DNA from 3 places in the Erythrobacter aureus genome. Region 3 is predicted to be linked to each of the others. Evidence: predicted binding sites of a transcription regulator. Region 3 holds the regulator's gene; each other region holds the start of a gene.
The links. Region 3 encodes LexA, which represses DNA repair genes until DNA is damaged. Its sites were predicted from a motif close to GTTCCNCNCTTGTTCT; they were not measured.
Positions count from the first base shown of each region.

Region 1: the regulator LexA is predicted to act here: its motif matches at 3,108-3,123, upstream of DVR09_RS09070 (putative DNA modification/repair radical SAM protein).
Region 2: the regulator LexA is predicted to act here: its motif matches at 3,258-3,273, upstream of DVR09_RS06550 (DNA recombination protein RmuC).

Region 1 covers NZ_CP031357.1:1,848,056-1,858,702, reverse strand. Annotated here, with positions in the region: gene DVR09_RS09080 (error-prone DNA polymerase) at 1-332, opposite strand, end outside; gene DVR09_RS09075 (UdgX family uracil-DNA binding protein) at 334-1,812, opposite strand; gene DVR09_RS09070 (putative DNA modification/repair radical SAM protein) at 1,809-3,065, opposite strand; gene DVR09_RS09065 (carbonic anhydrase) at 3,291-4,013, shown strand; gene DVR09_RS09060 (DUF6504 family protein) at 4,057-5,562, opposite strand; gene DVR09_RS09055 (hypothetical protein) at 5,628-6,317, opposite strand; gene DVR09_RS09050 (pyridoxamine 5'-phosphate oxidase family protein) at 6,559-7,044, shown strand; gene DVR09_RS09045 (sodium-dependent transporter) at 7,112-8,542, opposite strand; gene panB (3-methyl-2-oxobutanoate hydroxymethyltransferase) at 8,670-9,542, shown strand; gene DVR09_RS09035 (DUF475 domain-containing protein) at 9,561-10,628, shown strand; gene DVR09_RS09030 (bile acid:sodium symporter family protein) at 10,561-10,647, opposite strand, start outside.
Region 2 covers NZ_CP031357.1:1,338,297-1,348,943, reverse strand. Annotated here, with positions in the region: gene DVR09_RS06560 (TrmH family RNA methyltransferase) at 1-232, shown strand, start outside; gene DVR09_RS06555 (amidohydrolase family protein) at 375-1,778, shown strand; gene DVR09_RS06550 (DNA recombination protein RmuC) at 1,779-3,242, opposite strand; gene DVR09_RS06545 (peptide deformylase) at 3,425-3,997, opposite strand; gene recR (recombination mediator RecR) at 4,210-4,806, opposite strand; gene fmt (methionyl-tRNA formyltransferase) at 4,850-5,758, shown strand; gene DVR09_RS06530 (hypothetical protein) at 5,758-6,156, shown strand; gene truA (tRNA pseudouridine(38-40) synthase TruA) at 6,153-6,914, shown strand; gene DVR09_RS06520 (zinc-binding dehydrogenase) at 6,993-8,105, shown strand; gene DVR09_RS06515 (asparaginase) at 8,205-9,182, opposite strand; tRNA gene DVR09_RS06510 (tRNA-Val) at 9,283-9,358, shown strand; gene DVR09_RS06505 (TlpA family protein disulfide reductase) at 9,381-9,938, opposite strand; gene argH (argininosuccinate lyase) at 9,955-10,647, shown strand, end outside.
Region 3 covers NZ_CP031357.1:2,068,636-2,079,282, reverse strand. Annotated here, with positions in the region: gene DVR09_RS10175 (citrate synthase) at 1-649, opposite strand, end outside; gene gltX (glutamate--tRNA ligase) at 659-2,107, opposite strand; gene DVR09_RS10165 (ComEC/Rec2 family competence protein) at 2,136-4,337, shown strand; gene lexA (transcriptional repressor LexA) at 4,353-5,042, opposite strand; gene trpC (indole-3-glycerol phosphate synthase TrpC) at 5,190-5,975, opposite strand; gene trpD (anthranilate phosphoribosyltransferase) at 5,977-6,969, opposite strand; gene DVR09_RS10145 (anthranilate synthase component II) at 6,966-7,580, opposite strand; gene pip (prolyl aminopeptidase) at 7,656-8,618, opposite strand; gene DVR09_RS10135 (phosphodiester glycosidase family protein) at 8,615-9,457, opposite strand; gene trpE (anthranilate synthase component I) at 9,454-10,647, opposite strand, start outside.

The DNA.
Region 1 (10,647 bases), 220 kb from region 3:
CCATATGCCGCCCGGTCGATCGGATAGGCGAGGAAGGCCAACCCTTCGACGATCTCTATCCTACAGCCGATAAGCGGCTTCAACTTAAGCGTTTTCGCCTCGGTATGGATGCGCACGACGCCGGCCATTGTGTTGGCATCGGCAATCCCGATGGCATCATAGCCGAGCGCGCGGGCCTGCATTACGAGATCCACCGCATCGCTCGCCCCGCGCAGGAAGCTGAAGCAGGAGGCAACGCCGAGTTCCACGAAGGCGCTGCGCGGCGGCGCGTCTATGCTTTCCGGATCGAGTTCGATCGTCCGCTTGGGAATCTGGAGGTCGTTGTCGGGCATCTCACCCTGCCACCTCCCCCAACCTTGCCTTCACCGCCGCGAGGTCGGCGTCGAACAACCGCGCCTGTTCCTCGCGCGCAGGGCCGTCAAGGCGTAGAAGGTAGGAGGGGTGCGCCGTGACCCACAGCTCGCTGCCGTCCTCCAGCGGGATCGGAACCCCGCGCACTTTCGAAATGCTCACCGTCCTGCCGAGCAGCCCGCGCGCCGCGCTGGCGCCCATGGCGAGCACCAGTTTCGGCTGCACGATCGCGCGCTCCGCTTCGATCCACCAGCGGCAGGTGTCGATCTCTTTCGCTTGCGGATTTTGGTGCAGACGCCGTTTGCCGCCCCGAACGATCTTGGGGACATATTTGAAGTGCTTCACCGCATTCGTCACATAGGCCGAACGGCGGTCGATTCCGGCCCGATCAAGATGCTGATCGAGCAACTTTCCGGCAGGCCCGACGAAGGGACGGCCCGCTTGGTCCTCATGGTCGCCCGGCTGCTCGCCGACAATCATCAGCGCCGCATCGCGCGGCCCCTCGCCCATCACCGCATGATTGTCGAGCGCGCCGATCGGGCATTTGCGGCAGGCATGAATCGCCTTGTCGATCGCCTCGAGCGTGTCGGGCCGCTTCTCGAATTCGCCGGAGAAAACCGATTTGCCCTTCGCCACCATCGCCGCCTCGCGATTCTGCGCGCCCGCGATAAGCTCAGGGATTAGAGCAGCTTCGGGCATGTTCTTCCAGTATTTCTTCGGCATCTCCTTCAGCATCGCGCCCACTTTCAGCCGCGCGGGATTGAAGATCGCAGCGTAATAGCTGCGCCAGAGGTCCTCCATCGGATCGCCGCCCGGCGCATCGCTGCGCTGCGCAGGCGGGCCTTCGGACATGCTGCTGCCGTCCCAGTGCAGGCTCCCGCGCGGGGTCAGGATCGACCAGCGCATGTTGGAAAAACGCCGCATGAAGAAGCCCGCATTGGCGCGCAGGATGTGATGCTCGGGCTCGAACCAGGCGACATAGTGCTCGCCCAACCCCTCATCCTCGCTTTCGACCAGGCGGAAGCGGACAAAGGCATGCATCTTGTGGCTGTCGCGGCGGACGTTCTTGGCGAGGTCTTCCACCCGCCGCACGTCGGTATCGGCTTTGTCCTCCATCATGCGCGGATTGGCCTGCAGCCGCCACAGCAGACGATAGAGCAGCGCGAAACGTTCTGGGTCGGAATGGAGGATCGCATTCCTCGCAAGGCTCACGAAACGCCGGTTTGCGCGCACGGGTCGCGCATCGGCGGGAGTAACCGGCATGTTCCGGTCACCATGTGCAAACAGGTCGCCGCTGCCGCCCGGTTCCACCCAGGCGATCCGGTCGGGCGGCACCTCGCACTGGACAAGAACACGAGCGCGCTCGCGCCAGAAGTCGAAGTCGTCCGCTTCGGGCAGGTGCACCACGTAATAGCTGCTGAGCTTGACGTGCTGGAGCCCCATATTCTGCTTCGCAATCATGCGGCAAACAGCTCCAACTGCTCGGTCTTGGGCGCGAGCAGGCTGCGCAGATCGGCCCGGTCGGTCAGCAGCACGGGTCGCCAGTCCACGGTGCAGATGAAGGGTCGCACCTTGGTAATCGACAGCGTGAGACGCGCCACATCGTCCAATCGCAACGCACGGTGGCGACGACTGGCGAGGATCTTGCCCACCGCCTTCACGCCGAGGCCGGGAACTCGCAGCAATTGCTCTTTAGACGCGCGGTTCACATCGACCGGGAATGCCCCGCGAAACTTCAGCGCCCAGGCGAGCTTGGGATCGATATCGAGCGGCAGATTTCCGTCCGGCTCGGTCGCCTGCATCACATCCGCCGGCTTGTAGCCATAGAAGCGCATCAGCCAGTCCGACTGGTAGAGCCGGTGCTCGCGGATCAGCGGCGGGCGCTTCAGCGGCAGCACCGCGCTGGCATCGGGAATGGGCGAGAAGGCGCTGTAATAGACCCGACGCAGCCCGAAGCTGTCGTAGAGCCTGCTCGCCTTGCCGACGATGTCGCTGTCGGTCGCGGCATCGGCGCCGACGATCATCTGCGTCGACTGGCCAGCGGGCGCGAAACGGGGGGCATGCCTGAAACGCTTCCGCGCATCCTTCGCCTCGACGAGATCGGCCTTTACTTTGCCCATAGCGCCTTCGATCTGCGCGGCGTTCTTGTCGGGCGCGAGGCGGGTCAGGCCGCTGTCGGTCGGCAGTTCGACATTGATCGACACACGGTCGGCATAGAGACCGGCCTGATGGACCATCTCCGCATCCGCCTCGGGAATGGTTTTCAAATGGATATAGCCGCGAAAATCGTGCTCTTCCCGAAGGATGCGCGCAACTTCTACCAATTGTTCCATCGTATGGTTCGAGCTTTTCACGATGCCCGAGGACAGGAACAGCCCCTCGATATAGTTGCGGCGGTAGAAGGCGAGTGTGAGATCGACCACTTCCTGCGGCGTGAACCTCGCCCGAGCCACATTCGAGCTCTTGCGGTTCACGCAGTAATGGCAGTCGAACACGCAGTGGTTGGTCAGCAGGATTTTGAGCAATGAAATGCAGCGTCCATCGGGCGCATAGGCGTGGCAAATGCCCATCCCCTCGGTCGAACCGATCCCCCCACGTCCATTTGGGCCGCCCATCGAATTGCGCTTCGCCGTGCCCGAAGACGCGCAGGAGGCATCGTATTTCGCGGCGTCGGCGAGAATCTCAAGCTTCTGGAGGATGGATTGCGCAGCCATCTGTTCCTTATATGTTCCACACGGCCTTTCGCCAATGTCAAATGACAAAGGATGGAACTTTTGGTCGATTTCTGCATACTGCATGTACGGACCGGGCCCCTCTGGCGAGTGCATATGTGCTCGTGATGTCGGACGTACGTAACGCCGACGGCCTGACCAAATTCTTACGTGATCGTCGGCATACCTACACCTCGCGGCCACCAGGTCGCCTGTCTGGAGTATGCAATGAAATATCTCGCTTCCCTTGCCATCCTCGGCTTCGCCACCGCGCCTCTTGCCGCTGCGGAAAAGGACTGGAATTTCGGTGACGGCACCAGCCCCGAGCGCTGGGCCAGCGTGAACGCGGCCTATGCGTTGTGCGATGCTGGCCTCAACCAGTCGCCGATCGACCTCGGCGCCCCCAATGCTCGCGGCGATGTTCAACTCGATACCAATTTCGGCGATGCCAATGGCACTATCGCTCTTGGCGAAGAAAAAGTGCAGGTCGACTTCGCAGCCGGGCTCGGCATGAATTCGGGCGGCAAGGAATTCAACCTCATTCAGGTGCATTTCCATACGCCTGCCGAACATGCGGTCGATGGCGAACGCTACCCGCTGGTGGCACATTTCGTACATGCCACCAAGGCTGGTGAACTGGGCGTGCTTGGCGTAATGTTCGAAGAGGGCGCGGCCAACCCGGCGCTGACCACGATCGTCGACGGTGTCGGCAAGGGCAAGGGAACTGCCGTGTCTTTCGACGTGAACGATATGGTCCCCGATGAGCTCGACGTCTATCGCTATATGGGCTCGCTTACCACGCCGCCGTGTAGCGAAGGTGTAAACTGGCATGTCGCCGAAGCGCCGATGACCGCCAGCGCCGAACAGATCGCCGCGATGGAAGCCAATCTCGGTCCCAGCGCCCGCTCTCTACAACCGCTCGGCTCGCGCCTTCTGGTCGCGCCGGAATAAGTATTCTGCCACCCGGCCCAGGCGGTCGGGTGGCACTCGCCTGTCAGGCGTATAGCCCCTGCAGATACCAGTCGGGCGGACCGCCGCGCCCGTCGCCGATGATACCCAGGCGGTAAATCCAGTAACGCCGCCCTTCTTCGTCCTCGATCCGGTAATAGTCGCGTAGACGTGCCCTGCCCCATTCGCGCCACCATTCGGGCGCGATCCGCTCAGGCCCTTCCACCCGCGCGACCTCATGGACCTGTCCACGCCAGCGGAAACGCTGCGGATAGCCATCGGGCGTCGCATAAAGCACCGCGATTTTCTCCGGAGTGTCGAGCAGCGAAAGCGGCCGCGCATGGAAGGCCAATTGCCCCTGCGAAGCCGCTTCGGGTTCGAGCGGCGACTGCCAACGCTGCGCTCGTTCGGGGATGTGGCTGGCGAACGGTATCGGACGGTTGATCGCCTGTGCACCGAGCCGTACCGTCAGCCTGTCGATACAGGCCGCAAGACTGGTTCCACGGTTTTCCGTCGCCGCCTCGATATCGGCCTGCTCCAGCGCCAATGGTTCGGCCCAGTTGGCGCGCAGGCGCAGCATTTCGATCCCGAAGCCAGCATCTATATCGTCGAGACGGGCAGCGAAGAGCCGCACGATATGCGCCGGATCGCGCGTGGCCTCGGCCATTTCAAGGCGGCGAACCACCAGCTCGCCATCCACGCGCCACAGCCCCAGTTCGAGCCGCCGCGCACCCTGCCCCTGCCCCTCGAGTTCGCGTGCCATGTCATCGGCAAGGTCGGCAACCACCCGGTCGAGCAATTCGCGATGCCGGATCGGTTCGACCAGACGGCGCTGAACCAGCGGCATTTGTTGCGGGATCACCGGCAAGAGCGGCTCGGGTACACGGCCAAACAATTGGTCGAGCCGGATCAGAGGGTTGGCGGCAGGCGATTTACGATTGCGAAAACGCCTCTGGATCGCATCGCGGCCAATGGTGCCAATCTCGCCCAGGCGCTTGAGGCCGAGGCGGCGCAGAACGGTCAGCACATCCTGATCGAGCCGCAGCGCGGCCACGGGCAGGTCGGCCAAGGCGCGCTCGATTGGCTCGCCCCGCTCCACAATTGCCCTATCCGGGCCGAAATGGGTCATGGCCCAGGCTGCTCCGGCAGTCGGGGCGATGGCGGCACGAATGGTCAACCGCCGTCTGGCGAAAGCTTCGTACACATCGTCCAGCAGGCGTTCCTCGCCACCGAACAGATGCGGTACCGCAGTCACATCGACCAACAGGCTATCGGGTACATCGAGTGCAGACCAAGGCCCCCAACGCTGCGCCCATATGGCGACATCTTCGAGGAAAGTCAGATCGCCCGCCGGATCGGAAGGCGCGGTGACGATTGCGGGGCACAATGCGCGCGCATCGGCAAGCATCATGCCCCTGCGCGCACCAGCGGCAGTCGCGGCGCGATTGACTGCCTCGATCCGTGGACCATGCGCATGATCCGCAATCAGGACTAAAGGCCCGTCCCGAACGGTCTCTGCCTTCCTCCTCTTGTCCAATTGCCAGCGATCCATCGCCAGCGCGGGAAGCCAGATCGACAGGATACGGCGGGAACGCGATACACCCGCAGGCTGCGCGCTCACGCCCGTAGCGGCGGATGCCGCAAGCGCAATCCCGCCGTCCAGTCGGCCCCCGCTTCGTCTGCTTTGCGCTGCACCCTGTCCGCTATCAACCTGCCCTGCTCTTCGCCCAGCACCCATTCGCCCGGCGCATGCATGCGTGCGCGGAACAGCTCAGCCCGCCAACGCGGCGCTCCAGGCGCCTGCCCGTTCCAGCGCGGGGCAGGCGATGGGGCCGAAGACACCTCCCACCGCATTCGCGCAGAAGAGAGATCGCGTACCGCATCCAGTCTCACGAGAAACAGGGGCACACCATGCTTTTCGCTCGCCAGTGTCAGGCGACGCGACGCAGTGAAATCGAGCGCTTTGGGATTGCCGACGATTTCCCCGATCACGAAAGCGAGTTCTCGGCAGCGCAGCCCTTCCTCGATGGCGAAGAGAGCATCTTCCGTCTTTTCCGCGCGTACGTGAACAATCCGTGCCTGCAGATATTCAGGCAAACCCGCGCGGTATGGGCGTCCAACGCGCCGCGCCGCTTCGCGTGTCTGGACCCACAGCACGCTACGCCGGTCATGCGCTTCACAAGCCTCTGCGCGCGGCAAGCTACGCCAGTCGTCCAATGCCAGGCTCAGGGCGACTCCCGCTCCCGCCCCCTCGCACGAGGAGGCGAAAACCTCGTTGTGCAGCGCGAGACCCTGCCTTGCAGCCAAGCCCGGGCACCAACGTATGCTTCGCTGCGCAGAAAGAGCAGCGACGTCTTCGAAGGCTGTGGACGGCATGGAGACAGGGTTGAATCGGGACATAGGAAATCAAGCTATTCGTTCTCATTATGTTCCATATCCAATCGATTCGCAATTCGTCCTTCCACTGCCCCGTTCCGGCGCACCCAAGGGAACACCGAATCACGCGCATTCGTTTGAAAACCAAACGCAATTACGAAAGGCGCATTCGATGAAATATTCCGACGGCAATTCCGAAGAACTCAAGAAAAAATTCTGGCTGGCGCTTGCCGACTCGCCCTTCCTTTTCCTCGAACTGGACGGCCAATCGCAGACATCGGTGCCGATGACCGCCCAGCTCGACGAAGACGCCAACAGCGCAATCTGGTTCTTCACTCAGAAAAGCTCGACCTTTGCCCAGCTCGGCAAGGTCAAGGCCAGCTTTTCCGGCAAGGATCACGACATGTTCGCCCGGTTCGATGGTACGCTTGCCGTCGAAACCAGCAAGGAACGCTTCGACCAGTTCTGGAACAATTTCGTCGAGGCCTGGTACGATGGCGGCAAGGATGATCCCGACATCCTTTTCCTGCGCATGGATCTCGGTGAAGCCGAAATCTGGAGCGGCGATCTTGGTTTGCTCAATACCGCCAAGATGGCGCTCGGCATGAATGTCCATGACGAAGCCGAAGATCGCCACGCTGAATCAGTCGATATCTAACACCGATCCAACAACAAGAATACGGTCGCCAAAGGGCCGCCCCCTGGTGGAGCGGCCCTTTATCGTGTCACGCCCCGAGGATTCCAGGAAACAGGCCGGTCACCAGAATGGTCGCCACCGCAAGCGGGCAAAGCCATGCGAGCAGGAAACGCCACAGATTGAAGGCCCAAGGCGAAAGACCTGTCGTTGTACGCAGCAAATTCTCATCGGCTTTCCAGCCAATGAAAATGGACGTCAGCAATGCACCGACAGGCAGCATGACCTTCCCGGTGAAGCCGTCAACCGTATCGAGAATATCCGTGTTCTCGAACAGCGACCAAAAGCCCAGCGGGCGCACATCCGACCAGACATTGTACCCGAGCAAACAGGCGATCCCGATGAGAAACGCGCCGCCGCCGAAAATGAGCGCCGACTTCGGACGGCTCCAACCGCGTTCGCCGACGCCATAGGCCGTCGGAACCTCCAGCAGCGAAATCGAGCTCGTAATCGCCGCCACCAAAATCAGGACGAAGAACAGAAAACCGAACAGGGCGCCTGCCGGCATCGCCTGGAAGGCGAAGGGGAGTGTCTGGAAAACCAGCGTCGGCCCGGCTGCGGGATCGAGCCCCACCGCAAGGACGATGGGAAAGATCATCAGCCCCGCCAGAAGCGCCACGCTGGTATCGGCAATCGCGATCATTGCCGCCGTCGGCCCCAATCCGCCGCCTTCCTTGATATAAGAGCCATAGGTAATCAGCCCAGCCACGCCCAGCGACAGCGAGAACAGCGCCTGCCCGAGAGCAGAATTCATGACCTGCGGCGTCAGCTTCGACCAATCCGGAGTGAACAGGAAGGCCACCGCATCGCCAATATCGCCTTCAATCGCACCATAAACCACGAGACCTACAAGCAGGACAAAAAACATTGGCATGAGATAGGTCGCAGCTTTCTCGATGCCCGAACTGACGCCCCGCGCCACGATGTAGAGGGTCGCGCCCATGAACAGGAAGTGGACGCCCAGAAGCAGCCCCGGGTTGGCAAACATGTCTCCCAGGCGCTGCTGGATCTGTTCCTGGCTTTCACCCACCAGCGCACCGCGGAAGGGATCACCGGCCGCGATGGCAGAGAGGAGATCGGCCCCCATGATGGCAGCGTAATAGAGCACCCAACCGGCGACGACCGAATAGAAAGAGACGATCAGAAAAGCCGCCACTGCCCCAATCGCGCCGAAAATCGACCAGCTTGGCGCTACGTGCGATTGTGCCGCCACACGGCGGATCGAGCCGATCGCATCTGTTTGCCCGACTTTGCCGATGAAAATTTCGGAAAGCACCAATGGCAGACCCAGCAAAAACACGCAGCCGATATAGAAAATCACAAAGGCCCCGCCGCCGCTTTCCCCGGCAAGCGTCGGGAAACGCCAGATATTGCCAAGCCCTACGGCGGCACCGACCGCCGCGAGGATGAATGCGGTGCGTGAGGACCAGCCCTCGCCCGTCGTAGTCGTGGTGGCGACCATGTTCAGATTTTTCCTCTCCAGACGCGGCGATCCCTGCCGCGTATCACAAGAGCGCCCTTAAACACGCAATTCCGCAGGATTCCAAGCTTCGCTTGGCCATCATCCACGCGCTTGCTAGTGGAGCCGCATGTCGACGACCTTCCAGCTCGATACGAGCACCAGCCGGGCCAACCCTACACCCCAGCCGATGAAGCGGCTGACAGTGCCGAAAATCCGCGCGCACAAAGCCGATGGCGAGACCCGTGATCCACTCGTCATGCTGACCGCATACACCGCGCGCCAGGCGCAACTGCTCGACGCCCATTGCGATATACTGCTGGTGGGGGATTCGCTGGCCCAAGTGATCTACGGCCTGCCGACAACCATACCCGTGACGCTGGATATGATGGCCAACCATGCCGCCGCAGTCGTGCGCGGCAGTTACCATTCGGTGGTCGTGGTGGACATGCCATTCGGTTCCTATGAACAGTCACCACAGCAAGCCTTCGAAAGCGCGACCTTCCTGCTCAAGCAATCGGGTGCGGCTGCCGTGAAGCTCGAGGGCGGCGAACAGATGGCCGAGACGGTTTCCTTCCTCAACCAGCGCGGCATACCGGTCATGGGACATGTCGGGCTGACCCCGCAGGCGGTAAACGTCCTTGGCGGCTATGCCGCGCGGGGGCGGGACGATGCGGAAGCCAAGAAGATCGTCGGCGATGCCAAGGCGCTGGACGACGCCGGCGCATTCGCCATCGTGCTCGAAGGGGTGCTCGAGCCGATTGCAATCGAGGCCACCAAATCGGTTTCCTGCCCCACTATCGGAATCGGTGCCTCGGCACAGTGCGACGGACAGGTGCTGGTGACCGAAGACATGCTGGGCATGTTCGATCGCGTGCCCCGCTTCGTGAAAAAGTACGAAGACATCGCCAGCGTCATCGAAAAGACCGTGGCGCACTATGCCGAGGAAGTGCGCGCGCGCCGCTTCCCGACCGAAGACCAGACCTACCAGCCCAAACGCTGAATTTAGGGATCTCGAAACATGGCTACGCTCTGGCGTTTCTACGGCTTTTCGCTCGTCTTCACCCTGTTCTGCCTCGGCCTTGCGGTGTGGTACGGCTGGGCAAGCACTGCCTCGGTCACAGGCACGTTGTCGCTCCTCTGGATTGTGGTGGTCCTGTCGGTGCTCGAAGTCTCGCTCAGTTTCGACAATGCAGTCGTCAATGCGTCCGTTCTCAAGGAGATGGACGAGGTCTGGCAGCGCCGCTTCCTGACCTGGGGCATCGCATTCGCCGTATTCGGCATGCGGATCGTATTCCCGCTGGCGATCGTGGCGATCGCGGCGGGCCTGGGGCCGGTGGAAACGGTCAATCTTTCGCTGAACGACCCACAGGAATACGAACGCATTGTCTCATCGGCCCATGTCGGCATCGCCGGTTTCGGCGGCGCTTTTCTCGCCATGGTCGGCCTCAAGTTCTTTTTCGATCTCGACAAAGAGATTCACTGGATAGCCGTCGTCGAGCGTCACCTCGCGAAATTCGCTGCTCTGCCCGCCGCCGAAATCGCATTGCTGCTGCTCGTCCTGTGGGGCATTTCCACGACGCTCGATCCGGACGAGGCCTTGACCTTCCTTGTCGCCGGGATTCTCGGTCTCGTGACCTTCATCGCTGTCGAAGGGATCAATGCGATCCTCGAAATGAAGGAAGAAACGGCCAAACTTCACGGTGCTGTCGTTCGCAGCGGGCTTGGGGGCTTTCTCTACCTCAACGTCCTCGATGCCAGCTTCAGTTTCGATGGTGTAATCGGCGCCTTCGCGCTTTCGAACAACATGATCGTCATTGCGCTAGGCCTGTCGATCGGCGCGATGTTCGTCCGCTCGATGACCATCCACCTCGTGCGCAAGGGCACGTTGGCGGCCTATCGTTTTCTCGAACACGGCGCTTTCTGGGCCATCATAGTGCTGGGTGCAATCATGCTCATTTCGGCGAAGATCCATATTCCCGAAACCGTTACCGGATTGATCGGCGCCATTCTCATCGGGCTCAGCTTCTGGTGGTCGGTACGCTATAACCGCCGTCACCCGGACGTGGAGACTGTGCCAGCCGAGTAGCAATCGGTGCCGCTACGAC
Region 2 (10,647 bases), 730 kb from region 3:
CGGCCAGCTCGTCGCCGCGAGCCTGCGCGATGCGCAGCCTTATCGCGGCGCACCCTATGCCGCGCCCTGCTTCGTCTTGGTCGGCAATGAAAGCCGCGGCCTGCCCGACGCCTACGAGATGGCCTGCGACCTGCGGGTAACCATGCCGATGAAAGGCCGCGCGGACAGCCTCAACGCGGCCGTGGCGGCGGCGGTTCTGGGGTATGAGGTGCTGGCAGAGCTGGATAGCTGACCGGAGCGCGCCGTGTGGGGTTCTGCGACGCTACACATGGCAACTGCGAAGCTTCGCCGCCAACTTGCCTTGAACCCAAACCCGTTATACCCAAGCAACACACCCTTCAACTCGCAGATTTCCCGCGCTGGTGGATCAACCCATGTCTTTTCACTTCATAATCCTGGTATCGATCCTCATCGCAGCGGCGTCACCGTTTCAGGCATTTGCCTCGGTAGCGGAAAGAGTTCGAGCGACTCTGGTCATCGACAATGTCGGCGTCATCCCCATGACCGAAAGCGGCGCGACGCTGACCGAGCGAACCGTGGTGATCGAAGACGATCGCATCGTCGCTATCCTGCCCGCCGACAGGAGCCGGGACTACCCAGGCGCGACGCGGATCGACGGTTCGGGAAAATGGCTCCTTCCCGGTTTCAGCGACATGCATGTGCATCTCGGCAACGATCGCATGTTGCGGCTGCTGACCGGGCAAGAGACACCCAAGGACGGAACCGCCGTCCTCCAAGACCTCTTCACGCCCTATATCGCCAACGGCGTGCTGCAGGTCTTCGATCTCGCTTCTATGCCCGAAACGATCGGCCAGCGGATCGAGATCGAAAGCGGACGCATTCTCGGCCCGCACATCGTCACCGCCGCCATGATCGATGGCGAAGAGCCCATCCTCCCGTTCGGGATTTCGAAGGCCGCCGCCACGCCCGCAGACGGCAGGCAGGCCGTCAGAGACGCGCAGGCCGATGGCCATCGTTACGTGAAGATTTACGGGCGCGTGGATCTGCCGACCTTCACCGCTATCCTCGAAGAGGCCCGTTCACGCGGTATCCGCGTAGTCGGTCATATTCCCCAGCGCGGTCAGGGGATGACCGCATCCTTTTTCCAGCCCGGCTACGATCTGGTCGTCCATGCGGAAGAATTCGCGCAGCAAACCGCTATACCGGACAAGACCGCCATTCCCGCCTACGTGCAAATGGCGCGCAGCAACGGCACGGCGCTGGTTGCGACCCTGAGCGCCAACAAGCGCATTCTGGAAATCGCCAGCGATCCGGCATCGCTCGGCACGCGCGAGGACCTGCGCACGCTCTCCCCGGAGTTCTACAGTCTCAATGTCGACCACAATCCCTATGCCGCGCAGTCGAACGAGGGTTTCGTCGGATATGCAGGCAGCATAGTCGATTTCAACGGCCCGTTCGTGCGTGCCTTCTCACAGGCCGGCCTCACGGTGCTGACGGGATCGGACGCCGGCGTGCCCGGCATTGCGCCCGGATATTCCCTGCACGACGAATTCGAAGCGCTGGCAGAGGCCGGACTTGACAACCGGACCATCCTCGAAGGATCCACCCGGCTTGCCGCCAAGTGGCTCGGGGTCGATGACGACAGAGGAACGGTAGCTGCCGGGATGAGAGCCGATCTCGTGCTTCTGGAAGCCAACCCGATCAGCGACATCCGCAACACACGCAAGATCGCGGCCGTCATCCGGAACGGGAGATACATCGACCGCGCCGTACTGGATGGCATGATTGCCGACCTCAGAGAGCGCAACCGCCGCTAGCTATTCGGCCGCCTCGCGCCCTTCACCGGTTCCGTCCTCGATCTGCGCGGCGTCCTCGGCATTGTAGCGCGGGGTCGCTTCCACCTTGGGCACTTCTTCGATCTCACGCTTGCCGATTTCGATGCCCCTTTCGTGCAGTCGGCGCCCGGCGGACAGCACGTTGCGTTCGAAGCTGCCGACGAACTTGTTGTAATTGTTGACTGCGGTTTCGAGCCCCCCGCCGACACGCTTCATGTGTTCGGCGGCGACGGCCAGGCGATCGTAGAGCTCGGCACCGGCTTTTCCGATCTCCACCGCCTCGCGCGCGATCGTGTCCTGCCGCCAGACCTGCGCCACGGTGCGGGCAATCGCAACGAGGTTGGTGGGCGTCGCGAGCAGCACCTTGTTGCGGAAGGCGAAGTCCCACAGTTCGGGATCATGCTCGAGCGCGGCGGCGACGAAATGCTCGCCCGGCACGAACATCACGACATAGTCGGGCGCCTCGTCGAACTGGCTCTGGTAGCCCTTGGTGCCGAGCGTCTGGACATGGCCGCGCATGGCCTTGGCGTGCAGGTCGAGATGGCGCACGCGCTCGCCCTCGTCATCCGCCTCGAAGGCCGCCTGGTAGGCGTTGAGCGACACCTTGGCATCGATCACCAGCTTCTTCTGCCCCGGCACATGAACGATGGCATCGGGACGCAGCCGCCCCTCGTCCGTTTCCATCGAGTGTTCGAGATTGAAATCGGTGTGTTCGGACAGGCCGCATTGCTCGAGCACGTTCTGCAGCGCCCGCTCGCCCCAGCGCCCGCGCGCCTTGGGCGCATTGGTGAGGCTGTTGCCCAGCCGCTGCGCCTCACGCCGGACCTCTTCCTGTCCGCGCTGCATCTCGGTGATCTGCTGGTACAATCGCCCGAAAGCGTCGGTGCGCTTTTCTTCCAGCGCGGCGACCTGTTTCTCGTAAGCCTCCAGCCGCTTGCCCACCGGATCGAGCAAGGCCTTCAATTTTTCCTCGCTGGTCTTTTCCGAATGGCCGAGTCGTTCGTTGGCGCGTTCGAGAAAGGCCTCCTGCGCCTTGGTCAGCACCGCCGAACCGGTGTTTTGGAATTCCTTGAGCAGCTCCTCGCGCGCTTCGATCAACAGGCGTTTTTGCTCGTCGAAATTGGCGGTCTTTTCCTTGAGCGTGGCGAGTTCTGCGGTGAGCGCACCATTGCTGCGACGCAGTTCATCCAGCGCCGCTTCATGGATCTTGCGCGTCTCGCGCAGCTCCGCATCGAGCGCATCGGCGCGGTCGGCGCGCACGCTGGCGTTTTCCAGATCGACGATCGCCTTGCGGAACTTCTCGTCGAGCTCCTTGGCGCGCGTCTCGCTCTCGCCATGGCGCGCCTGCCAGTCCTTGACCGGCGCCATGCCGAAGCGGTGGCCGAGAAAATACCCCAGCCCAAGGCCGAGAACGAGCGCGATGATGGCGAAAAGCGTGGGATCCATCGCGTGACATTAGGCGGAACGGAGGGGGAACGCCAGCCCCTCGACCACCCTACCCACAATCGTCGCTCCGGCCTGCGAGCCGGGGCTAGGCTTGCTTGCGCCAACTCAGCTACCGCGAAGACAAGCGGGACCCCGGATCAAGTCCGGGGTGACGATGATTGGGTACGGCGAGAGAGGCGGATTTACGCCGCTTCGCGCAGCTTCTTGAGCTTCTTCAGCGCCATGTTGCGCTTGAGGCGCGAGAGGTGGTCGATGAAGAGGATGCCTTCGAGATGGTCCATCTCATGCTGGAGGCAGGTGGCCATCAGCCCGTCCAGGTCTTCTTCATGGGTCTCGCCCTCGAGGTCCTGATAGCGCACGCGGCAGGTCGCCGGGCGATCGACATCGGCGAAGATGTCGGGGACCGAGAGGCAGCCTTCCTGGTAGGTCGCCAGTTCATCCGCCGGGTCGAGGATTTCCGGGTTGATGAAGACGCGCGGTTCCTTCTTCACCGGATAGTGCACATGCTCGTGACCGTCATGGCTGCAAGGTTCGGGCTCGGCGTCGGTATCCTCGGGCTGGAGGTCGATCACCAGCACGCGCTTGGGCACGCCGACCTGAATCGCGGCAAGACCGATGCCGGGCGCGGCATACATGGTTTCGAACATGTCGGAGACGAGGGTGTTCAATTCGTCGCCGAATTCGTCGGGTTCGACCTTCGTAGACACGGTCTTGAGCCGGGGGTCCGGCACTTCGAGGATTTCACGGATAGCCATATGCGGCTCAGATAGGCGCGAGCGCGAGATTCTTCAATTGTTCGTTGCGTGAGTTCATTGCGTGCGGGAAGCGCCTCCGCGCTTCCCTTGCGGCTGCACCGGCCCACTCCCCCACCCGGCCACCCATAAGATACCGTGCCGTGGGCGGCCGGGTGGGGAGTGGGCCGGTGCAGCAAGCCTTCGACGGAGGTCGAAGGCGCACCCGACAAAACCTACCCCACCGGCCTTCTGGCTCTCAACGCCTGCGCCAGCGTGCCCTCGTCGAGATAATCCAGCTCGCCGCCGACAGGCAGGCCATGGGCGAGCTGCGTGATCCGCACCGGATGCTCCTCCAGCCGTTCGGCGAGGTAGTGGGCGGTGGTCTGACCCTCCAGCGTGGCGTTCATGGCGAGGACGATCTCGTCGATCCCACCCTCCTCCACACGCGCCAGCAGCGAAGCGATGTTGAGGTCCTCCGGCCGCACACCGTCGAGCGCGGACAGCTTGCCGCCGAGCACATGGTACTTGCCGGTGAACAGCTTCGCCCGGTCGAGCGCCCAGAGATCGGCGACGTCCTCGACCACGCAGAGCGATTTCGTGTCGCGGCGCGGGTCTGCGCAGATGGCGCAGGGATTGGCGGTGTCGACATTGCCGCAGGTGTCGCATTCGATCAGCGCCTCGCCCACCGTCGCCAGCGCCTCGAGCAGCGCGGGCAGCGCGCTTTCGCGGCGTTTGACCAGCCACAGCACCGCACGCCGCGCCGAACGCGGGCCGAGGCCGGGCAGGCGAGCGAGCGCGGCTGCGAGGGTTTCGATCTCTTGCGATGCCATGAGGCGACAGATAGGGGCCGCAGCGAAACAGAGAAAGGCCGTCATGCGCATTATCTTCATGGGATCGCCCGATTTCGCGGTGCCGACGCTGCAGGCACTGGTCGATGCGGCGCATGAGGTGTTGTGCGTCTACACCCAGCCGCCGCGCCCCGGCGGGCGACGCGGCAAGGAGTTGACGAAGACGCCGGTGCACCAGCGCGCCAGCGACCTGGGCATCGAGGTGCGCTATCCCAAGTCGCTCAAACCCGCCGAGGAGCAGGAGGCCTTCGCCGCGCTCGATGCCGATGTGGCGGTGGTTGCCGCTTATGGCCTGATCCTGCCGCAGGCGATCCTCGACGCGCCGAAGCACGGCTGCCTCAATGTCCACGCCTCGATCCTGCCGCACTGGCGCGGTGCGGCGCCGATCCACCGCGCGGTAATGGCGGGCGACCCGGTGACCGGTGTGACGATCATGCAGATGGAGGCAGGTCTTGACACCGGCCCCATGCTCGCCTTCGCGCGCACCCCGATCGAGGACAAGACCACCGGCGAGCTGACCGAGGAGCTGGCCGAAATCGGCGCGCAATTGATGGTCGGCACGCTGATCGATTTCGGCGTCCTTCACCCGCTTCCCCAGGACGATGCGGAGGCGACCTATGCCGCGAAGATCGACAAGGCCGAGGCGCGGATCGACTGGAACCGCCCTGCCGAGGAGGTGGTTCGGCATGTCCACGGCCTGTCCCCCTTCCCCGGTGCGTGGTTCGAACTGGGCGGCGCGCGCGTCAAGCTGCTGCGCGCCGAGGTGGTCGAGGGTTCGGGAACGCCGGGCGCGATCCTCGATGACCACCTAATGATCGCCTGCGGCACCGGCGCGATCCGCCCGGTCAAGCTTCAGCGCGCGGGCAAGCCGGCAATGGACCTCGACACCTTTCTGCGCGGCAATGCGGTGACGCAAGAAACGAACATCAAGTGATGGCAAATGGCGCTCGCATTCTACCGTCGGCGATAGCTTTGCTCCTCTTCGTTTGCGCCTTCCTGATCGGGAATGCTCTCTCTTTGCTTCACCAAGGGGAAGACCAGTACTGGTTTGGGAAGCTGGTCGTTTGGAGCGGCCGGGCGGCCATATTAGCGTGCGTTACATCGGCGCTATTGGCCTACTTCTCTCGGAAAGCAGCGCAATGGACATCATGGGCTGCGCTGGTGCTGGCGTCGCCAATCGCGATCGTGACGATCTTTCCGAACGCCTGGTGTGTTTTCCTGCAATGCAGTGGTGCGTATTGGGAAATTGCGCCGCTGCAATGGGCAGGCATGCTTCTGCTGCTTCCGCAGGTCCTCGCCCTCATCATTCTCGCTTGGCTTGCCCGTTTATGACCCGCTTCGCCCTCACACTCGAATTCGACGGTACGCCCTTCTACGGGCTCCAGCGCCAGAAGGACGGCCCCAGCGTGCAGCAGGCGGTCGAGGAAGCCGCTTTCCGCATACTCGGCGAGGAGGTGCGGCTGCACAGCGCGGGACGGACGGACACCGGCGTCCACGCACTCGCCATGCGCAGCCACATCGACATCGAGAAGGTCATCAAGCCGTTCCGCCTGATGGAGGCGCTCAATGCGCATCTCCGTCCCGATCCGATCGCCGTCACCCATTGCGAGACGGTGCCCGATGACTGGCATGCGCGTTTCTCCTGCACGGGGCGGTCCTATGTTTATCGCATCGTCAACCGCCGTGCGCCGCTGACGCTCGACCTCCACCGCGCCTGGCAGATTGGCACGCCGCTCGACCACGAAGCAATGCACCGCGCGGCACAGGCGCTTGTCGGCTTGCACGATTTCACCACCTTCCGCTCGGTCCATTGCCAGTCGGACAGCCCGGTCAAGACGCTCGACCGGCTCGATGTCGAGCGCGCCAAAACACCTTGGGGCGAGGAGGTGCGCATCCATGCCGAGGCGCGCAGCTTCCTGCATCACCAGGTCCGCAGCATGGTCGGCTGCCTTGCGCTGGTCGGCATGGGCCGCTGGCGCGAGGAACAGGTGGCCGAGGCGCTGGCGGCACGCGACCGGCAGGCGCTCGGGCTCAACGCCCCGCCGCATGGGCTCTATTTCGTCCGCGCGATCTATCCCGAAGACGCTTGACGCAACGTCGCCCTAGCCAAGCGTGCGGCAGCGAGGTAGCGATGCTCCATAAACCGGATTCGAATATGGAGAATGGACATGCCAACCACCGGAAAGCAGCTTTTCACTACTCTTGAAAGCGACGGTACGCTTACGGTCGAAATCGCGAACAGCGAGTTTCGCGATCCCACGGGCAATCAAGTGCTGGTCAAGATGGAAGCTGCGCCGATCAACCCTTCGGACCTCGCGATCCTGACCGGCGCGGCCGATTTCGAGAATGCCGAATACTCGCCCGGCAAGGTCGTCGCCAAGATGCCCGAACCGTTCAATTCGGGGCAGAAGGCGCGCCACGGCCAACGTCTTCCGGCAGGCAATGAAGGTGCCGGCACCGTCGTCGCCACGGGTGACAGCGACATGGCCAAGGCGCTGATGGGCCAGCGCGTCGCCTGCGTACCGGGCAGCGCCTATGCCGAATACGCCATTGCCGACGCCGCCATGTGCCTGCCGCTGGGCGATCACAGCGCCGAGGCCGGTGCATCGAGCTTCGTCAATCCGATGACCGCTCTGGGCTTTGCCGAAAATGCCAAGATGGACGGCCAGAAGGCGATCCTGCACACGGTCGGCGCCTCGAACCTGGGGCAGATGCTGGTCAGGATCTGCCAGGAAGACGGGCTCGATCTCGTCAACATCGTGCGCAAGCAGGAGCATGCGGACCTGCTCACCGGGCTCGGCGCGAAGCACGTGGTCAACTCCTCGGACGAGAACTTCTTCGCCAACCTCAAGGCGACCATCGACGAAACCAACGCCTTTTACGGCTTCGACCCGATCGGCGGCGGCCAAATGGTCGACACCTGCTTCAAGGCGATGGAGCAGGTCGCGGTGTCGAAGATGACCGAGTATTCGCGCTACGGTTCGAACCAGGCGAAGCGCATGTTCATCTATGGCCGCCTCGACTTTTCGCCGACCACGCTGACGCCCTCCTACGGCTTCGGCTGGACGCTGTCGGGCTGGCTGCTGACTCCGTTTCTGCAGCATGCGGGCATGGAAACCGTGATGCGGATGCGCAAGCGCGTGCTCGACAACCTCACCACCACCTTCGCGAGCCACTACAAGACCAAGGTCGATCTCGAAGGCATGCTGACCAAGGACGCGATCCTCGACTATCGCCAGATGAAGACCGGCGAGAAATATCTCGTCATGCCGAACGGATAACCTCCGGAGCAATCATTGCGAGCGAAGCGAAGCAATCCAGGGCCGGTCGGTACCACTCTGGATTGCCGCGCGGCTTCGCCGCTCGCAATGACGTGATCGCTAGCGGGCGTCGAAAGCGCGCTGGATGGCGGCGGGGTCGCTCTCGCCGCCCGCCAGCAGCAATTGCAGCAGAATGCGCGCCTTTTGCGGATTGAGCGCGCGCCCGGCGACGAAGCGGTTTTCGCTATCTTCTGGCTCGCGGTCGACAAGGCCCTCGTCGGCGCGGCTTGCACGAACCACGGGGATGCCGCGATGGGCGAACTTGACCAACTCGGTCCGCGCGCTCTCGGGCATGTTGCCCTCGCCCACGCCCGCAACCACCACGCCGCGCGTGTTCTCGCCGATTTGTCGCCTCACGGCCGCCCCGTCGAGCCCTGCATGAGCGAAGACGACAATCACCTCGGGCAGTGTTTCGGGCCAGGCGAAGGCGGTCTGCGTTTCGCTGCGCCAAGGGGCACCGAACCATTCGAGCGAGGCGGGCGTTACCAGCCCGACCGATTCGCGCGGGAAGCCGCGAAACGCTTCGGTCCCGCGGGTGCGCACCTTGCGCACATCGCGCGCGGCGAACACGCGGTCGCCCATCACCACCAGCACCCCGCGCCCGGCGGCTTGCGCATCGCTCGCCACGCGCACGGCATTGGCGAAGTTCCTGAGCCCGTCATAACCGACCGCATCGGCGGGCCGCATCGCCCCGACCACCACCACCGGCTTGGTCGCGGGCAGCGTCAGGTCGAGCAGGAAGGCGGTTTCTTCCAGCGTATCGGTGCCATGGGTGACGATAATGCCCTGGCAATCCCCGTCTGCCAGCGCGGCCAGCGCGGCGATATGCAGCGAGTGCCAAGCATCCGGCCCAATATCCGCCGAATCGATATTTGCGATCTGCGTGCCCGACAGCTCGGCTTCGAGACCAAGCCCGCCGACGCGTTCGAGATAGTCCTCGATCCCGATCTCGCCCGCGCGATAATCATGCGCGATGGCAGACCCGGCAATCCCGGCAATCGTGCCGCCGGTGGCGAGAACCGTGAGCTTTGTCGTCATGGCTGCACCGCCTAGCGCCGCCGATGCAAACTCGGCAATTGATTTTGACGATTTGGGCGCTATGTGCAGCACACCGCCGACATGGCGGTTCCCGTGGTTGGGGCGATTAGCTCAGTTGGTAGAGCATCTCGTTTACACCGAGAGGGTCGGCAGTTCGAGCCTGTCATCGCCCACCACTTCCCGCAGATACGCCGAGCACTACTCCGCGATAGCCGCGTCGATGGCGGCGCGGGCCTCTTCCGACGACCAGTCGTAATCGCCCTGCACGCGCCAGACTTCGCGGCCGAGCGAATCGTAAAGCACCGTGGTCGGCATCATTCCGCCGCCGATCGCAAAGCCGAGTTCGTTCTGCGGGTCCATCCACGGTTCGAGCATGGCGAAATCGCCCTGCGCGAAGAACGGCTCCACCTTGTCCGCCCCCTGCATGTCCTGGCTGACGGTCAGGACCCTCAGGCGCCCCTCGTATTCGCTCGCCAGTTCGTCGAGTAGCGGCATCTCCTTGACGCAGGGCGCACACCAGGTGGCCCAGAGATTCACCAATACGGGCATACCCTGCAACGCGCCGAGATTGAGCACGCGTCCATCGGGATCGGTGACATTGGCCGCCGGCATCAGCGTCCCTGCCTCGCCGTCGTCGATCCGGCCGGTTGGCGCGGGTGAAGCGGTGCTTTCTTGCGCCGCATCGGACGCGCCCCTATCGCAGCCCGCGACAGCAAGACCGAGGGTAATGGCAAGCGTGAACGACAAGCGGGACAAGGAAAGCTCCAATTCGATGTGGGGCGGCAGGTTCGCCGAGGGGCCTAGCGCGATCATGCGCGAAATCAACGCCTCGATCCCCTTCGACAAGGCTCTCTGGCGCGAGGATATAGCGGGCAGCCGCGCGCATGTAGCCATGCTGGCCAAACAGGGCATCGTGAGCGAGGCCGACGCCAAGGCCATCGACGAGGGTCTTCAACAGATCGCGGGCGAATACGAGCGCGATGGGGTGCCCGAGGACTGGGATCTCGAAGACATCCACATGACCGTGGAAGCGCGGCTGACCGAAATCGTCGGCCCCGCCGCCGGGCGCCTCCATACCGCGCGCAGTCGCAACGATCAGGTGGCGACCGATTTCCGCATGTGGGTGCGCGTCGCCATGCAACGCGCCGTCGCCGGGATCGACGCCGTGCTGGGCGCGCTGGTAGTCCGGGCGGAAGAGCATGCGGACAGTATCATGCCCGGCTTCACGCATTTGCAGACCGCGCAGCCGGTGACGCTCGGCCATCACCTGCTGGCCTATTTCGAGATGCTGATGCGCGACCGTTCGCGCTTTGCCGATGCGCTGACGCGGCTGGACGAGTGCCCGCTGGGTTCGGCGGCGCTCGCGGGCACCGGATTCGATCTCGATCGCGACATGACCGCCGCAGCGCTCGGTTTTGCAAGGCCGACGCGCAACAGCCTCGATGCCGTATCCGATCGCGATTTC
Region 3 (10,647 bases):
CGATCGCGGGGTGGATTTCATATTCTTCCGCCGGAACGCCGAAGGTCATGCGCAGGAAATTGCCGGTATAGCTGAGGTCGTTCTTCGGCTGCAGGAACGGCTGACCGACCGCATATTTATACGCCATCGCCGCAATCGTCGGCATCTTGGCGATCAGGCGGTGGCTGGCGATCTTGCGCTGTTCGGGGTCGGAAATGTCGGTGCTGTCGTGGTAGAAGGCCGACAGCGCGCCGACCACGCCGCACATGATCGCCATCGGGTGCGCATCGCGGCGGAAACCCTGATAGAACTGGCGGAGCTGGTCGTGCACCATGGTATGGCGCGTGATGGTGTAATCGAAATCGTCGAGTTCCTGCTGCTTCGGCAATTCACCGTTCAGCAGCAGATAGGCGACTTCCATAAAGCTGGAGTTTTCGGCGAGCTGGCCGATCGGGTAACCGCGATGGAGCAGGACACCTTCTTCGCCGTCGATGTAGGTCAGCGCACTCTCGCAGCTCGCGGTCGACTTGTACCCTGGATCGTAGGTGAATTTGCCGGTCGTGCCATAAAGCTTGCGAATGTCGACGACATCCGGCCCGACGCTGCCCTCCAGCACGGGAAATTCCTGGGTCCTGTCGCCCAGATCGAGAGTTGCCTGCTTGTCGGCCACGCGTTTCTCCTACTCGTTTTTCTCGGTGCCTGTCGGCGAGACCTGCGCATCGATACGCAGGAGCGACTCTTCCTTGCCCAACAGGACCAGCACATCGAAAATGCCGGGCGACGTGGTTGTGCCCGTCAACGCTGCGCGCATGGGCTGCGCGAGCTTGCCGAGACCCAGTTCGAGCTGCTCGGCATAGGATTTCGTAGTGGCTTCCAGCGCCTCGATTGTCCAGTCATTTTGCACATGCAGCATTTTTGACAATCCGGCGAGGCGATGACGAGCGTCGTCGTCGAGAAGCTTGGCTGCCTTTTCGGTCATTTCGAGCGGGCGGCTCGCAAAAAGAAATGCTGCGCCATCAGCAAGTTCAACGATGGACTTCGCGCGGGTTTTGAGAACCGGCATCGCTTCTGTCAGCAGCGCGACATCCGCTTTCGGCCCGATTCTGGCGGCAACGATTTCCGCCAAGCGCGCATCGTCGGCCTCGCGTATATAGTGGCCATTGAGGTGCTGCAGCTTCTTGATGTCGAAGCGCGCCGGCCCTTTACCGACGCCATCAAGGTCGAACAACTCGATGGCTTCCGCCTTGGTGATCTCCTCGCGGTCGCCATGACCCCAGCCAAGACGCAGCAGGTAATTGAAAAGGGCTTCGGGCAGAACGCCTTCTTCGTCGCGATAGGCCTCTACGCCCACCGCGCCGTGGCGCTTGGACATCTTAGCCCCGTCCGAACCGTGGATCAGCGGGACGTGTGCATAGACCGGGTCGGGCCAACCGCCCTCGATCGTGTCCATCGCACGGATGATCGGCAATTGCCGAAAGGCGTTGTTGAGGTGGTCATCACCGCGGATGATATGCGTTACGCCCATGTCGTGATCGTCGACAACAACGGCGAGCATGTAGGTCGGCGTGCCGTCGGCGCGGAGCAGGACGTAATCGTCGATCTCGGCGTTGTTTACCGTGACTTCGCCCTGAACTGCGTCTTGAATCGTCGCCGCCCCTTCGGTCGGCACCTTCAGGCGGATCACAAAGGGCGCGCCGTCGGGCGCTTCGCTCTCGTCGCGGTCGCGCCAGCGTCGGTCGTAACGCATCGGCTGCTTGTTCGCGCGCTGCTCTGCACGCATGTCCTCGAGTTCCTCGGGGGTCGCGAAGCACTTATAGGCATGCCCCGCTTCGAGCAGCTTGTGTGCGACTTCTGCATGGCGTTCGGCGCGGTCGGACTGAAACACCGGTGCCTCGTCGAAATCGAGGCCCAGCCAGTCGAGGCCGTCGATGATTTTCTCGATCGCATCGGGGGTGCTGCGCTTGCGATCGGTATCCTCGATCCTCAACAGCGCGCGGCCACCGTGATGCCGCGCGTAAAGCCAGTTGAACAGTGCCGTTCGCGCGCCGCCGATATGGAGATAGCCGGTAGGCGAGGGAGCAAAGCGGGTGACGACCTGCCGGGTCTTGCTGTCACTATCGCTTGCCATTGTCTCACGCTTCCTTTCAAACACTTGCATGGCGACGCAGGGGACGCCTTCGATACCGATGGGGGAAGCGGGCGAAGAAGCCCGCCAGATAGTGCCGCGCCATTGGCGCATGCGCGGTCTCTTGTCCAGTTTCGCACAGCGCATCGAGACCTTTCTCGAAACTGCTCGCTTCGATCGCGGGCCGTGGCTCGTCGTGGCTTTTGCCGGTGGAATAGGTATGTGGTTCCAGTTGGGAACACGGTGGCAGTGGCTGGCAGCGATCGGACTGGCGCTGGGAACCGCTCTCGGCGCGATCGCTCTATGGCGGGGCGAGGAGAAGCGCAGCTTCACTTTGGTCGCAATCGTCTCGATCTGCATTGCCTTGGCCGCCGGGATCGCACTGGTCTGGGCGCGCTCGGCGATGGTGGGAGCGGAACCCATCCCGCACCCGCGCTTCGAACGGATCGACGGGCGGATTCTCGAGCGCGAGGAACAGCCTGCGGAAGATCGCGTGAGGCTCATCCTTGCCGCTCGCGATTCCCAGACCGGCCGGGCGGTGGCATACCGGATCAACATACCGTGGACGCAGGACCGGGCGGCGCTGCGCGAGGGGGCGAGGGTGCGCCTGTCGGCCCGTTTAATGCCCCCGTCTCCGCCGATCGTCCCGGGTGCTTACAACTTCGCGAGACGAGCCTGGTTCGAGGGACTTTCGGCGACCGGATCGGCAGTCGGCGAAATCGAGCTGATCGAGCCATCTCGGGATTCGGCGGCATCCCTCGCATCGATCCAGAGAGGCCTTTCGGGGCATGTCCGCGATAGGCTCGAGGACACCACGGCCGGCGCGATTGCAGCGACGCTGGCCAGCGGAGATCGGGGCGCCATTCCCCAGGCGGACGAAGAGGCCATGCGCGATGCCGGGCTGACGCATCTGCTTTCGATCAGCGGGTTGCATGTCAGCGCGATCATTGCGGCAACCTATCTGCTGGCTCTCAAACTGCTCGCCCTTTGGCCCTGGCTGACCTTGCGCGTGCGGCTGCCGCTGCTGGCAGCCGGTACGGCTGCCCTTGCCGGCATTGGTTACACGCTGCTGACCGGTGCCGAAGTTCCGACGGTTCGGAGCTGTATTGGGGCATTGCTCGTCCTGGTTGCGCTGGCGCTCGGGCGAGAACCGCTTTCGATGCGGATGGTGGCGGTGGCGGCAGGCGCCGTTCTCGCACTATGGCCCGAATCGCTGGTGGGACCGAGCTTTCAGATGAGCTTCGCCGCGGTTATCGCCATCGTTTCCCTCCACAACGTTCCGGCAATCCGCCACTTCCTTGCACCGCGTGAAGAAAGCTGGTTGCGCCGCCTCGCTCGGCGCGCATCGGCGCTATTCCTGACCGGCCTCGTGATCGAGCTTGCGCTCATGCCGATAGTCCTGTTCCACTTCCACCGGGCGGGGGTCTATGGCGCGGCAGCAAACCTGATCGCGATCCCTCTGGTGACATTCGTTTCCATGCCCCTCGTGGCATTGGCTCTCTTGCTGGATATTGTCGGGGCGGGCGCCCCCGCATGGTGGCTGGTCGGACATTCGCTCGATCTCCTGCTCGCCATTGCCCATTTCTTCTCGGAGCAGCCCGGCGCGGTGAAACTGGCTCCGCGTATCGGGTTGAGCACTTTGACCCTATATCTCGCCGGCGCGTTGTGGTTGGCACTATGGCAGGGCAGGGTTCGCCTGTGGGGACTGGCGCCGGTTGCGGTGGCCGCCTTCCTTATGATTTCGGCACCCGCGCCCGATATTCTCGTCACGCGCGATGGGCGGGATATCGGCGTGGCGAACGAGGCCGAACACGTGCTGGTCCTGCGCGATGGCAAGACGAACTACGCACGACAGAATCTGCTTGAGCTTTCCGGAAGTGACCTGGAGCCGATACCGCTGGTCCAGTGGCCTCACGCCCGATGCAGTGCGGAATTCTGCACGCTGACCGTAAAGCGAGGGCCCCCTAAGCAAGAACCTCGCAACTGGACGATCCTCGTCGCGCGCAACCGGGACCTCGTCGCGGAGCGCGCACTGGCCGCGGCTTGCCAGAGAGCGGATATCGTTATCGCCGAACGCTATTTGCCACGGAGCTGCCGCCCACGATGGCTGAAGATAGACCGCCTCTTCCTCCAGAGGGAAGGAGGGACGGCGATTTATCTTTCTTCCCGGGAGGTCGCGACGGTCGCGCAGGACCAGGGTGAACATGGCTGGTGGCGGGCTTCCGTCCGCTAGTCGCCAATGCGTTCATCAGTGGTAGCGCCGCAAGAGCCCCGCCAGCTTACCCTGTACCTGGACCCGATGTGGTTCGTACATCTGCGCCTCATAAGCGCTATTGGCCGGATCGAGCCGGACACGACCTGCATCGCGGCGCAGATATTTGAGCGTGGCCTCCTCATTATCGACCAGCGCGACTACGATCTCTCCGTCACGCGCATTGTCGGTGCGTTTGATCAGCGCGAAATCGCCGTCGAAAATACCGGCCTCGACCATCGAATCGCCCGAGACTTCCAGCGCATAATGTTCGCCAGGGCCGAGCAGCGCGGCAGGCACCGGCATGCTCGACTGGCCTTCGATCGCTTCGATCGGAGCGCCGGCGGCGATGCGGCCGTGCAGCGGAACGTCGATAATATCGTTGGCCGGCTCGGGAGCGCCCGCCTTCGCGGTCAGCGCCGTGGAGACCGCATCGTTCGCGGGAGCAGGCTTGGGAGAACCCATAACCGCGTCTTCCGGCAGTTTGACAACCTCGAGCGCCCGCGCCCGATTGGGCAGCCGACGAATGAAACCGCGTTCTTCCAGCGCGGAGATAAGCCGGTGGACGCCCGACTTGCTCTTGAGGTCCAATGCCTCTTTCATTTCCTCGAAGCTGGGGGAAATACCAGTGTCCTCCAGCTTTTGCTGGATGAAGCGGATCAATTCGTGCTGCTTGGCGGTCAGCATGGTGCGAACTCCCGTGTCGCCTGTTCACAAACGCGTGAACGAATGCGGAACAAGTAAGCAACCCCTTTCCACAAGTCAAGCAATAGCCCCGGTTTGGAGCAAGTTGCGCTGGAACAGGTGTTCCCGCTTTGCTCCTCTCCCGCTCTTTCAGCCGCCAAGCAGGGTGCGGGTTGCCGCTTCGACATCGGGCTGCCGCATCAGGCTTTCTCCGACAAGGAAGCTGCGCACGCCAGAACGAGCGAGGCGGGCGCAATCGGAATGGATCGAGATCCCGCTCTCGCCGACCAACAGGGCGCCGTCCGGGGCGTGGGCGGCGAGCGTTTCGGTTGTCGCAAGATCGGTATCGAAGGTCTTGAGGTCGCGGTTGTTCACACCGATCAAGCGCGATTTCAGCCGGGCGGCGCGGTCCATTTCGACGCTATCGTGGACTTCGACCAACACATCCATTCCGTAATCGAATGCCGCTGCTTCGATTTCATGCATGGCACTATCGTCGAGCGCAGCGACGATAATCAAAATCGCATCGGCACCGATCGCGCGTGCTTCGGCGACTTGCCACGTATCGACCAAGAAGTCCTTGCGCAGGACCGGAAGGGGGCAGGCTGTGCGCGCTTCGACGAGGTAATCCTCGTGACCCTGAAAGTAGGGGGCGTCGGTCAGCACCGACAGGCAGGCAGCTCCGCCCGCAGCATAGGCGCGCGCATGCTCGGCGGGCCGAAAATCCTTTCGGATTAGGCCTTTGGAGGGTGATGCTTTCTTGATTTCGGCAATCAGGCCGAAACCGCTCTGCTGCGCGCGTGCCAGCGCCGAGCGGAAGCCACGGGGTGCCGATTGTTCAAGCGCCGCCGCGTCGAGATCGGCGCGCGAACGGGCTCGCTTGCGCGCGGCGACTTCCTCGCGCTTGGTTGCGCAAATCTCTTCGAGCTTGTTCATGTCAGATGGCCATCGCGATCCATTTTTCGAGCAGCGTCTTGGCCTTGCGCGAATCCAGCGCTTCGGCGGCGATTTCCGCGCCCTCGGTCCAGTCGTCGGTGCGCCCGGCGACGATGAGCGTCGCGGCGGCATTGAACAACACGGCGTCGCGATAGGGGCCGGGGGTCCCCGACAGAAGAGCCTCCAACGCCCGTGCGTTATGCTCCGGTTCGCCCCCGCGGATCGCTTCGACGGGTGAATGGGGCAGGTTGGCCTGCACGGCGACGACGCGGCGCATCTCGAAATCGTTGCCCGTCACGTCGGCCAGTTCGTTTCCGCCCGCCAGGCTCAGTTCGTCAAGGCCTTCGTCGCCCGAGGCAATGAAGGTCCGCTCGGTCCCCAGCTTGGCCTTGGCGGCGGCATAGATAGGGACATAGGCGGGGCGGGCGATGCCGATCAGTTGCCGCCGTACCCCGGCGGGGTTCGACAAGGGACCCATCAAATTGAAAATGGTCCGCACACCGAGCTTCTGGCGAATGGGTTGAATGCGCCCCATCGCAGGGTGGTGGTTTTTGGCGAAGAGGAAACAAATTCCGAGTTCCGCCAAGGTCTTCTCGGCGCTTTTCCCCGCAGCTTCCATGTCGAGGCCAAGCACTTCGAGTGTATCCGCCGCGCCCGATTTGCTGCTCGCCGCGCGATTGCCGTGCTTTGCCACCGGGACACCGCATGCCGCGACGACCAGGCTCACCGCTGTCGAGACGTTGAGCGTGTGATGCCCATCGCCCCCGGTACCGCAGCAATCGACGGTCCCTTCGGGAGCTTCGACCGGAATCAGCCGGGTCCGGAGCGCACGGGCAGCCCCAGCGATTTCCTCGGACGTTTCACTGCGCGCCGACATGTCCACGAGAAAACGGGCGACGTCCTCGTCGGACGTCTCGCCATCGAGAATCCAGCCGAAGACCTCTTCCGCCTCCTTCTCGCCAAGGTGCTGCTTTGCATCGGGAAGTCGTTTCATGCCGGGGCCTTGGCGGCGATACCGCAGATTTCGAGGAAGTTGGCAAGCAGTGCGTGGCCGTGTTCGGTGACAATGCTTTCGGGGTGGAACTGAACGCCGTGAATCGGCAGTTCGCAATGGCGGAAGCCCATCACGCTGCTGCCGTCGAGACCCGGTGTTTCGCTGGTGGCGTTGATCTCCAGGCAGTCGGGAATGTCCTCGACCACGAGCGAGTGATAGCGCGTCGCGGTGAAGGGCGAGGGTAGGCCGACAAAGACTCCGCTGGCATCATGCGTCACCGGCGATGTCTTTCCATGCATCAGCCCACCGCGCACCACGCGCCCGCCGAAATGCTGGCCGATTGCCTGATGACCAAGGCACACGCCGAGCAGAGGTTTGCCCGCATCGGCACAGGCCGTCACGAGGTCGAGGCTGACCCCCGCTTCGTTCGGTGTGCAGGGTCCGGGCGAGATCAGATAACCCGCATGGTCTGCCGCCAGTGCCTCGCGCGCCGAAATGGCGTCATTGCGCACCACCTCGACATCCGCGCCCATTTCCGTGAGGTAATGGACGAGGTTGAAGGTGAAGCTATCGTAATTGTCGATTACGAGAATGGAGCGGCTGTCGGTCATGCATGCCGTCAATGAAGCTCTGGCGCCAGGCTTTCAAGCAAGGAAAGCTGCGAGACGCGAAACGTCAGCGTGATGTCACGCCCGCTTCCCGGCCAGCCGGTCGGTGGCCCGGACCAGGCCGTCGACGATACCGGGTTCGCTCGCACTATGTCCGGCATCGTCGACCATCCAAAGCTCCGCCTCGGGCCAGGCTTTCTTCAGCGCCCAGGCCGCGCTTGGCGGGGTGCAGATGTCATGGCGGCCCTGCACGATGATACCGGGAATGCCGGTGAGCCGATCGACATTGTCGAGCAATTCGTTTTCTTCGAGAAAGAAGCCCTCGAGAAAGAACTTCGCGCAGATGCGCGCGAATGGAACCGCCTTGGCTGGATCGCCGAAGCTTTCCAGCAGGGATTCGTTCGGTAACAGCGTGGCGACATGGCCCTCCCACAGCGACCATTCGTGCGCCGCGGCAAGCCGCGTCGCTTCGTCCTCGCTCGTCAGGCGGTTGTAATAGGCGCGCACCAGGTCGCCGCGCTCCTGCTCGGGAACGAGGCCGATGAACTGGTCCCACTGTTCGGCCATGATCTCGCTCGCCCCGTAGCCGTAGAGCCAGGTCTTTTCCCGCTCCCGCGCGAGAAAAACGCCTCGTAGAACCAGTTCGCTCACCCGGTTCGGATATTTCTGGGCGTAGGCAAGCGCCAGTGTCGATCCCCAACTGCCACCAAAGACCTGCCATTTGCTGTGGCCACACATCTCGCGAAGTCGCTCGATATCGTCGACGATCCGCCAGGTGTCGTTGTTCTCGATTTCGGCGAAAGGCAGCGATTTTCCGCAGCCGCGCTGGTCGAACAGCAGCACATCGTAGAGATCCGGATCCCACTGTCTGCGATGATCGGGCGCCATGCCGCCACCTGGACCTCCGTGGAGGAATACCGCAGGCTTCGCGCCCTTGGTGCCGACCCGTTCCCAATAGAGCGAGTGACCTTCGCCGACATCGAGCATGCCGGACTCGAACGGTTCGATCGCGGGATAGAGCGTGCGGCGGGGTTCGGTCATTCGGAAGCCTTTTTCTTGATGACGGCAATCGGGCCGATGGGGGCGCCTGTGTCGAGCCTGTCGGTAGCCGGGTTCCAGAGCAGCGACACATTGCCGTCGAGAAACAGCGCATTCTTTACGTCCAGCTCGTCCTTGTAGAACCGGGCGAGCTTGCCGAAAGAGATCGGAGCATTCGATATCACGAAATGCGCGCGGCCATTGTCGTCGACGCCGACTGCGTTGCGGATCAGGCGCGAAGGCCCGTCATGCGTTATTGTGGGATGGATTTTGCCATCCACCACCAGCATCGGACCAGATTGCGTGCCGAATTCCGGGCGTTCGGTAACATTCGCGAGAAAGCTGTCGGTGCTGCGAACCACCCACTTGCCATCGCTGCCGTAGAACACGCCATTGGGCTTCATGTGGAAATTGCCCTCGCCATCGGCGGTGTTGAGCGCCTGCAGGCGCTCGGAATCCTCGACGAAGTAGCCGATTGGCTCGCCCTCATCGTCATACATCCCCGCATTCATTGCGAAAGCGATAGTGTCGGGATCCTGCGCGCGAGCGAAATCGGTCAGGCTGCGATAGGGTGCTTCGCCCCTTGGTCCGAGGTCCATCGCGATCCGATGCCGGGAAGGCACTGCAAGACAATGGGTTAGCGGTGTGTCCTCGAAAATGATCGAGCGGCAGGCGCTCTCGACCTGGCTGGCAAGCGTGGCCGTGGCGCTTGGCTCTGGAGTGGGAGCGGCGGCGGCAGGCTCCTGCCCGTCGATGCGCGCGCGAGCGACCGGTTCGCCTTCCGGCTGAGCCTCGCAGGCCGTTAGCACCAGCAGGGCCAGGGCAGCGATGGGATATCTCATTGGCCGAACCCGGGTTCTCTCGCGAGACGAACGGCTTCTTTGGCCGCAGCGAGCAGGGCACCCGCTTTCGCTTCGCATTCACTCTGTTCATAGGCTGGATCGCTGTCGGCGACTATCCCCGCACCGGCCTGAACGTGCATCGTCCCGTCCTTCACGACAGCCGTGCGCAGGACGATGCAACTATCGACCGATCCATCGGGAGCGAAATATCCAACCCCGCCGGCATAGGGGCCGCGCGTCGCGGGCTCGAGTTCGGCGATGATCTCGCACGCGCGTACCTTGGGCGCACCGCTGACGGTACCGGCGGGAAAACCGGCGAACAACGCGTCGATCGCATCCTTCGAGGGATCGAGCCTCCCGGTGACATTGCTGACGATATGCATGACGTGGCTGTACCGCTCGACAGTGAAACTCTCGGTGACGGTCACGCTGCCCGACTCGGCCACACGACCGACATCGTTGCGGCCCAGATCGAGCAGCATCAAGTGCTCCGCCCGCTCTTTCGGGTCGGACAGCAGGGATTGTTCGGCGAGCCGATCTTCGGTCTGCGTCGCACCGCGCGGCCGCGTACCGGCAATCGGACGGATCGTGACCTCGCCCTCGCGGACGCGGACGAGGATTTCCGGGCTCGAACCGACGATCGCGAAGCCGGGCATATCGAGGAAATACAGGAAGGGCGACGGGTTGACCCGGCGCAGCGCCCGGTAAAGGGCCATGGGCGGTAGCGCGAAGGGCGACGTGAAGCGCTGGGACAGCACGACCTGGAATATGTCCCCGGCCTCGATATAGGCCTTGGCCCGCAACACCATGGACTCGTATTCGTCCGCCGGCACGGTCGAGATGAGCTCGGGTTCCGGATGGTGTTGCACGGTGCCGCGTTCCACCACGGCCGGGCGAGCCAGCTTTCGCAGAACTTCGTCGATCCGCTCCGCTGCCTTTTCGATCGAGCCTTCGCGCCACACCGGCGCGATGCAGAACAGCGCATCGCTGAGGCGGTCGAAAACCAGCAAAACGGTCGGCCGGACGAAAAGCATATCCGGCAGCGCCAGTTCGCTTTCTGCCGGACGAGGCAACTTCTCTACCAGCCCGATAGTTTCGTAGCCGAAATGACCGACCAGGCAGGCCAGGGCAGGGGGCAGTTCGCCGGGCACATCGCATCGGCAGGTTTCAACCAGAGTGCGCAGACTCGC